2 regions of the Bartonella ancashensis genome follow, and region 1 is predicted to be linked to the other one. Evidence: predicted binding sites of a transcription regulator. Region 1 holds the regulator's gene; the other holds the start of a gene.

Evidence for each region. The regulator HrcA, encoded in region 1, represses chaperone genes, less so after heat shock. The targets are predictions, from matches to a motif close to GTTAGCACTCNCNNNNNGNGAGTGCTAAC.
Region 2: a site for HrcA is predicted at 1,685-1,713, ahead of groES (co-chaperone GroES). Genes of this name have one in related genera too.

The regions. Positions count from the first base shown of each region.
Region 1 is NZ_CP010401.1:547,118-550,551, reverse strand. Features, by position in the region: gene PU02_RS02365 (sensor histidine kinase) at 1-522, shown strand, start outside; gene grpE (nucleotide exchange factor GrpE) at 681-1,322, opposite strand; gene hrcA (heat-inducible transcriptional repressor HrcA) at 1,438-2,517, opposite strand; gene rdgB (RdgB/HAM1 family non-canonical purine NTP pyrophosphatase) at 3,058-3,434, shown strand, end outside.
Region 2 is NZ_CP010401.1:194,424-197,857, reverse strand. Features, by position in the region: gene PU02_RS00920 (alpha-D-glucose phosphate-specific phosphoglucomutase) at 1-103, shown strand, start outside; gene fumC (class II fumarate hydratase) at 129-1,517, opposite strand; gene groES (co-chaperone GroES) at 1,762-2,058, shown strand; gene groL (chaperonin GroEL) at 2,114-3,434, shown strand, end outside.

The sequences.
Region 1 (3,434 bases):
GCAGAGCTTGCCCGTGAAACCGCACAAATTGTTGACATGGAAATATTCTTAGAGAACCTCATTCGTGCTGTATGTGAAGTGTACCGCAATCAGCAAACAATAGATGTTAGCTTGGATATCATTCCCAATACCTATAGTAAACGTTATCTTGTTTTAGGACATGAACTCCGACTGGGGCAGGTCATTTCTAACCTCCTTGCAAACGCACGCTCTTTTGTTCCTCAAAACGATGGAAAGATTTGCGTTACTATGCAAAATAGAGACTCAACACTCATCTTAACCGTTGAAGATAATGGCCCTGGCATTCGTTTAGAGAGTATTGACCATATCTTTGAACGCTTTTACACAGACAGGCCGCACGAAGATACATTTGGACAAAACTCTGGATTGGGTCTTTTTATCAGCAGACAAATTATTGAAGCTCACAACGGAACCCTCACAGCTGAAAATATCACTGACTCCACCCTTGAAAATGGCAGAACTGGCGCACGCTTTATTATTATGTTACCTCTTATAAAATAGCACCTTCATTCCAATGAATATATACAGTACCTACAAAATCTATTTTTCGCCACCTCTAAAACGACTTCAATGCTCCACGAGCATCATCTTCTTCAAGATCTTTTCTAACTAAAAAAAAGACAGTGTCGTACACAAGATAATTTGAAGACAATCTATGCCTAATTACTTTCAGTAGAAGCCTCCCGCGCTCCTCCTTTCGCAACACCAACCATTGCAGGACGCAAAACACGATCCCCTATAGTATAACCTGCCTGAACAACCTGTTGTATCGTGTTATCTGGAACATCAGAATTGGCAATCTCAAACATTGCTTGGTGAAAATTAGGATCAAATTTTTGTCCCTCTGGACATATTTTTTTCACCCCATGACGTTCTAAAGCTGACATCATGGCACGCTCAGTCATTTCAACACCTTCAGCCAATGCCTTTAAACCAGCGTCATTTTCACGTGCGCCCTCTGGAATAGCTTCTAAAGCTCGATTAAGGTTATCAGAAACAGATAACATATCACGAGCAAAACTGGCAATTGAATAGGCCTTTGCGTCGGCAACATCACGCATCGTACGACGGCGAAGATTTTCCATATCCGCGGCAAAACGCAAAATTTGATCCTTCAGTTTCCTATTCTCGTCCTGCAGAGCAGTTAAAGGATCTATAGATTCACTTTTTTCTTCTTCAACACCCGTGCAAACTTCTTCCTTATGTGCTTCTACATCATCACCCACAGCTTGCTCGAGAGTATCAGAATTTTCTTGGTTTTCACATGAAACATCCGTAAATTTGCTTTTTTCGTCAAACATAAAATTCTATCCCTTCATAAGATTTGCTACCCCCGATATCGAAATTTTATACCCAAAAATCAAGAGGAATTTTTTCATCCTAGCACAATGAACATCCAAAAACACCTAAGATACATCAACGCAACAGCTGAGACATAAGCTGAGCTGTGTAATCAACCATAGGTACAATTCTTGCATAATTAAGCCGTGTTGGTCCAATGACACCTAAAGCACCAACCACTTTTTGCTGCGTATCACAATAAGGCGCTACCACTAAAGAAGAACCAGAAAGTGAAAATAATTTATTCTCTGAACCTATAAAAATGCGAACGCCTAAACCTTCATCAGCTAAACTAAGCAATTGTGCCATACTCTCACGCGTTTCAAGATCGTCAAACAAACACCTCAAACGCTCTAAATCTTCTTCCGCCTTCACATCTTCTAACAAATTGCTCCGTCCACGAACAATAAAATGCATCTTACGATCTTCATCTTCTCCCCCCCAAAGGGCTAGACCCATTTTAACAAGACGATGGGATAATTGATCAAGTGCATCTCGTGTTTCTGCACATAGATGCTCAATCTCTATCTTAGCTTCTCTGAGTGTGCGCCCCTGAATATGAGCATTAAGAAAATTTGTTGCTTCCACTACTTGCGAATGTGTCACACCTTCTGGCAAATGAACAATCCGGTTCTCAATTTCACCACTTTGCGTTACTAAAATTGCGAGAGCATTTTGGTTGTCAAGGCGCACAAATTCGATGTGCTTTAACGTACCCTCATGTTTCATTGCTAAAACTAACCCAGCTCCGCGTGAAAGATCTGAAAGGATTTGGCTAGCTTGAACCAAAAAATGTTCAGCGGATTGTGTATGATCGGCTTCTTTTATTTGAGCTTCAATATTTTCACGCTCTTCTGGTGGTAAACAACCCACTTCCATAAAAGCATCTATAAAAAATCGTAACCCTGGTTGTGTTGGCATACGTCCCGCAGAAACATGTGGTGCATAAATTAAACCAAGATGCTCAAGATCACTCATAACGTTGCGGATCGTTGCAGGTGATAGTGTTTGCTGTAAAAGACGCGAAAGATTGCGTGATCCCACTGGTTCACCATCACTGAGATAAGCTTCAACAATGTGGCGAAAAATATCGCGTGAACGCTCATCAAGCCCCTTCAATCCATCTGCAATAGAGATCTGTTTTGTCACCTTCATATTACCACTTTAATAATATTTTTTTCTTAATAAAAAATACAAGCTCCATCAAAACTTGACCAAACTACTTTTATTCATTCTATCAACATATTGTGTAATTTACCTCAAAAGATATTCTTTCTACCAAAAAACTCTTAATGTATTTTCCGATCTTTACTCTCTCATAAAACTTAAACATCCTTCTATAAATACTTTAATGAGCAAATTTACAGAGATATCTTAATTTTATAGAGTCCCGTAATATTCATATTTACAATAACCTAGACTAGCTGAAAATACAGAAGAGCACATCTCTCAATAACATACTTCAATATTTTTAATGTTCACGATTCGTACAGAATACACCATTAACGTATAAGGATAATTTAAAAACCATCGTCAATAATATTATAACGGTCTAGAAAATTTTTGTGAATGTTAAAAAGAATTTTTGGTGATACCGTTCTTGTTCTTTTGTTAATATTGATATTTCTTAGCTTATCATCATGCCACGATAAAAATTTTATTAAAAATTAATTCTCGTTTTTAGGAAGAATAGATATGAGATGCATACCTGATAAAAAACTCGTTATTGCCACACACAATACCGGAAAATTACGTGAAATTTCTGAATTGATTGCCCCTTTTGATTTTACGATACAGTCAGCTGCAGAACTTAATCTTCATGAACCCGAAGAAACTGGCACAACATTTGAAGAAAACGCATACATCAAAGCCTTTGCAGCTTCAAAAATTACAGGCCTTCCTGCTTTAGCAGATGATTCTGGCATGGAAATTGATGCCTTAAATGGAGCTCCAGGAGTTTATACAGCTGATTGGGCACTTCAACCTGATGGTACGCGTGATTTTTTAAAAGCCATGCAAAAAATAGAAAATGAACTCCAAAAAGTTGGAGCCTTAAAAAAAAGTCATCGAAG
Region 2 (3,434 bases), 350 kb from region 1:
TTACAGTTCACAAAAGGCACTTGAACGGTTATTTTCAGTAGCGCTTGAGATATTAAAGATGAAGCGCTACTTGGGTCGAGAACAGCCTGATCTTGTGACATAAGATGAGGATTATCGTAAAATGAGGATCATTGTGGATAGAGCATTTTTTTAGGATCGACCAGTCGATCATAATCAGCCTCAGAAATTCCAGCTTTTAATGCTTCTTCACGCAAATCTGTACCATTTTTATGGGCTGCCTTAGCGATTTCAGCAGCTTTTTCATAACCAATTTCTGGTGCGAGAGCTGTTACCAACATAAGGGAGCGCTCCATGAGAGAATGAATATGTTCTCGATTAGCGCGAAGCCCCTTAATACAGTAAGTACTGAAGGAACTCATTGAATCTCCAAGGAGGGAGAGTGATTGTAGGATATTATAACCGATGATTGGCTTAAAAGTGTTGAGTTCAAAGTGACCTTGGCTAGCAGAAAATGTTACGCTGGTATGATTGCCGAAGACCTGGCACGCAACCATGCTCAATGCTTCGCACTGTGTGGGATTAACTTTTCCTGGCATGATGGAGGAACCAGGTTCATTTTCTGGAAGGTTTAATTCACCTAATCCTGAGCGTGGTCCCGATCCTAAGAAGCGGATGTCGTTAGCAATTTTGAAAAGATCAGCAGCTAATGCATTCAAACTTCCATGAAAATTGGCAAGAGCTCCATGATGCGCGAGAGCTTCAAATTTATTATGAGCAGTTTTGAAGCCAATTCCTGTCAGGGAACTTATTGTTTCAGCAAAGTCAATATCAAAATCTTTTGGCGCATTAAGGCCTGTTCCAACGGCAGTTCCTCCCTGAGCAAGCATTTGTACGTCAATAAGGGATTTCTCAATGCGATAGCGGTTAGCTTCTAATGCAGCTCGATATCCTGAAAATTCTTGTCCAAGTGTGATAGGGGTTGCATCTTGAGTGTGCGTTCGTCCAATTTTTATAATATCTGCAAATTCTTTCTCTTTTTCTTGCAAACTATCAATAAGAGTATCAAGCATTTCGAAAAGATGTTGCCTTGTTTGCAGTGTAACAGCAATATGAAGAGCTGTTGGGAATGAATCGTTTGATGATTGGCTCATATTAACATGATCATTTGGGTGGACAGGTGTCTTGCCACCGAGTATTCCTCCCAAAAGAACGTTAGCACGATTGGCTATTACTTCATTGACGTTCATATTGCTTTGTGTCCCAGAGCCTGTTTGCCAAACAGAGAGAGGAAAATGTGTGTCGAATTTACCAGAAATAACTTCATCAGCAGCGGTAACAATAGCGTCACCTATATTTTTAGCAAGTTTCCCTTTCTTCATGTTTACAAGGGCTGCCGCTTTTTTAATAAGGTTTAACGCGTATATTAAAGCTAAGGGCTGCTTTTCGGTACCGATGTTGAAATGATGCAGAGACCGTGCAGTTTGCGCTCCCCAATAACAATTTTGAGGAACCGATATCGTTCCGAGGCTGTCAGTTTCTTGACGTATTTTAGTCATGGTAAAATCCTTATTTAGATCTAATTTTTATTTACTTAGCATCGATCAATCAGAATAAAAAATGGTCAAAATTTTTTAATGGAGATATATAATAGAATCCCCCGATTGAATTATTTTACATCGAGTTCTTGACATTACAAGGGAGCGTTTTTATATCTAGCGTAGATATTAGCACTCGTTACAAGAGAGTGCTAGTAAATTTCAAAAAATTAATTCGTTATACTCAGTTTTAAGGATTTAAAACATGGCTAACATAAAATTCCGCCCACTTCACGATCGTGTCGTTGTTCGCAGGGTTGAATCTGAAAATAAAACAGCTGGTGGAATTATTATTCCTGATACAGCTAAGGAAAAACCTCAAGAAGGTGAGATTGTGGCTGTCGGAAACGGCGCTCTCGATGATCATGGTAAGCGTATTCCTCTTGAAGTAAAAGAGGGAGACCGCGTCCTGTTTGGAAAATGGTCTGGAACCGAAGTTAAGGTTGACGGGGAAGAACTCTTGATCATGAAAGAGTCAGATATCATGGGAATTTTGGGCTAATCCAGCCTCTCAATTTTTATTATTATTATTTGGGATAACTCCAAGGAGAAATTAGATGGCTGCTAAAGAAGTTAAATTTGGCCGTGACGCTCGCGAGCGTTTGTTGCACGGTGTAAATGTTCTCGCTGATGCTGTTAAGGTGACGCTCGGCCCTAAAGGTCGTAACGTAGTGATTGATAAATCATTTGGTGCACCACGTATCACGAAGGACGGTGTGTCTGTTGCTAAAGAAATTGAACTTGAAGACAAGTTTGAAAATATGGGTGCGCAGATGTTGCGCGAAGTTGCTTCAAAAACAAATGATGTTGCTGGTGACGGAACCACAACAGCGACTGTTTTGGGGCAGGCTATTGTGCAAGAAGGCGTGAAAGCTGTAGCAGCAGGTATGAATCCTATGGATCTTAAGCGTGGGATTGATTTTGCTGTAGAAGAGGTTGTTAAAAGTCTTTCTCAAAAAGCAAAGAAAATTCAGACTTCAGAAGAAATTGCACAGGTCGCAACGATCTCTGCAAATGGCGCTGATGAAGTTGGTAAAATGATTGCTGATGCCATGAGTAAAGTGGGCAATGAAGGTGTTATCACAGTAGAAGAAGCAAAAACAGCGGATACTGAGTTAGAAGTTGTTGAAGGTATGCAGTTTGATCGCGGATATCTTTCACCTTACTTTGTGACCAATGCTGAAAAGATGATGGTGGATCTTGATGATCCTTACATCCTTATTCACGAGAAGAAATTGTCTAGTTTGCAAGCATTGCTTCCTGTTCTAGAATCCGTTGTTCAATCAGGTAAACCCCTTCTTATCATTGCAGAGGATGTAGAAGGTGAAGCTTTAGCAACTCTCGTGGTTAACAAGCTGCGTGGTGGTTTGAAGATTGCTGCTGTTAAGGCTCCAGGTTTTGGTGATCGCCGTAAAGCGATGTTAGAAGACATTGCAATTTTGACATCAGGTCAGGTTATTTCTGAAGATGTTGGTATTAAGCTTGAAAATGTTACTTTAGATATGCTGGGACGCGCTAAGAAGGTACAGATTTCTAAGGAAAACACGACCATTGTTGATGGTTCTGGACAAAAAGCTGAAATTAATGCCCGCATTAGTCAGATTAAAGCTCAAATTGAAGAAACAACATCTGATTATGATCGTGAAAAACTTCAAGAAAGATTAGCAAAACTTGCTGGTGGTGTTGCTGTTATCCGTGTTGGGGGTGCAACAGAAGTTGAAGTAAAAGAAAAGAAAGATCGTGTTGAGGATGCTTTAAATGCAACCCGTGCTGCTGTGGAAGAAGGGATAGTTCCTGGTGGTGGAACAGCGCTCTTGCGTGCTGCACATGCTCTCACTGTTAAAGGGAAAAATCCAGATCAAGAAGCAGGTGTTAGCA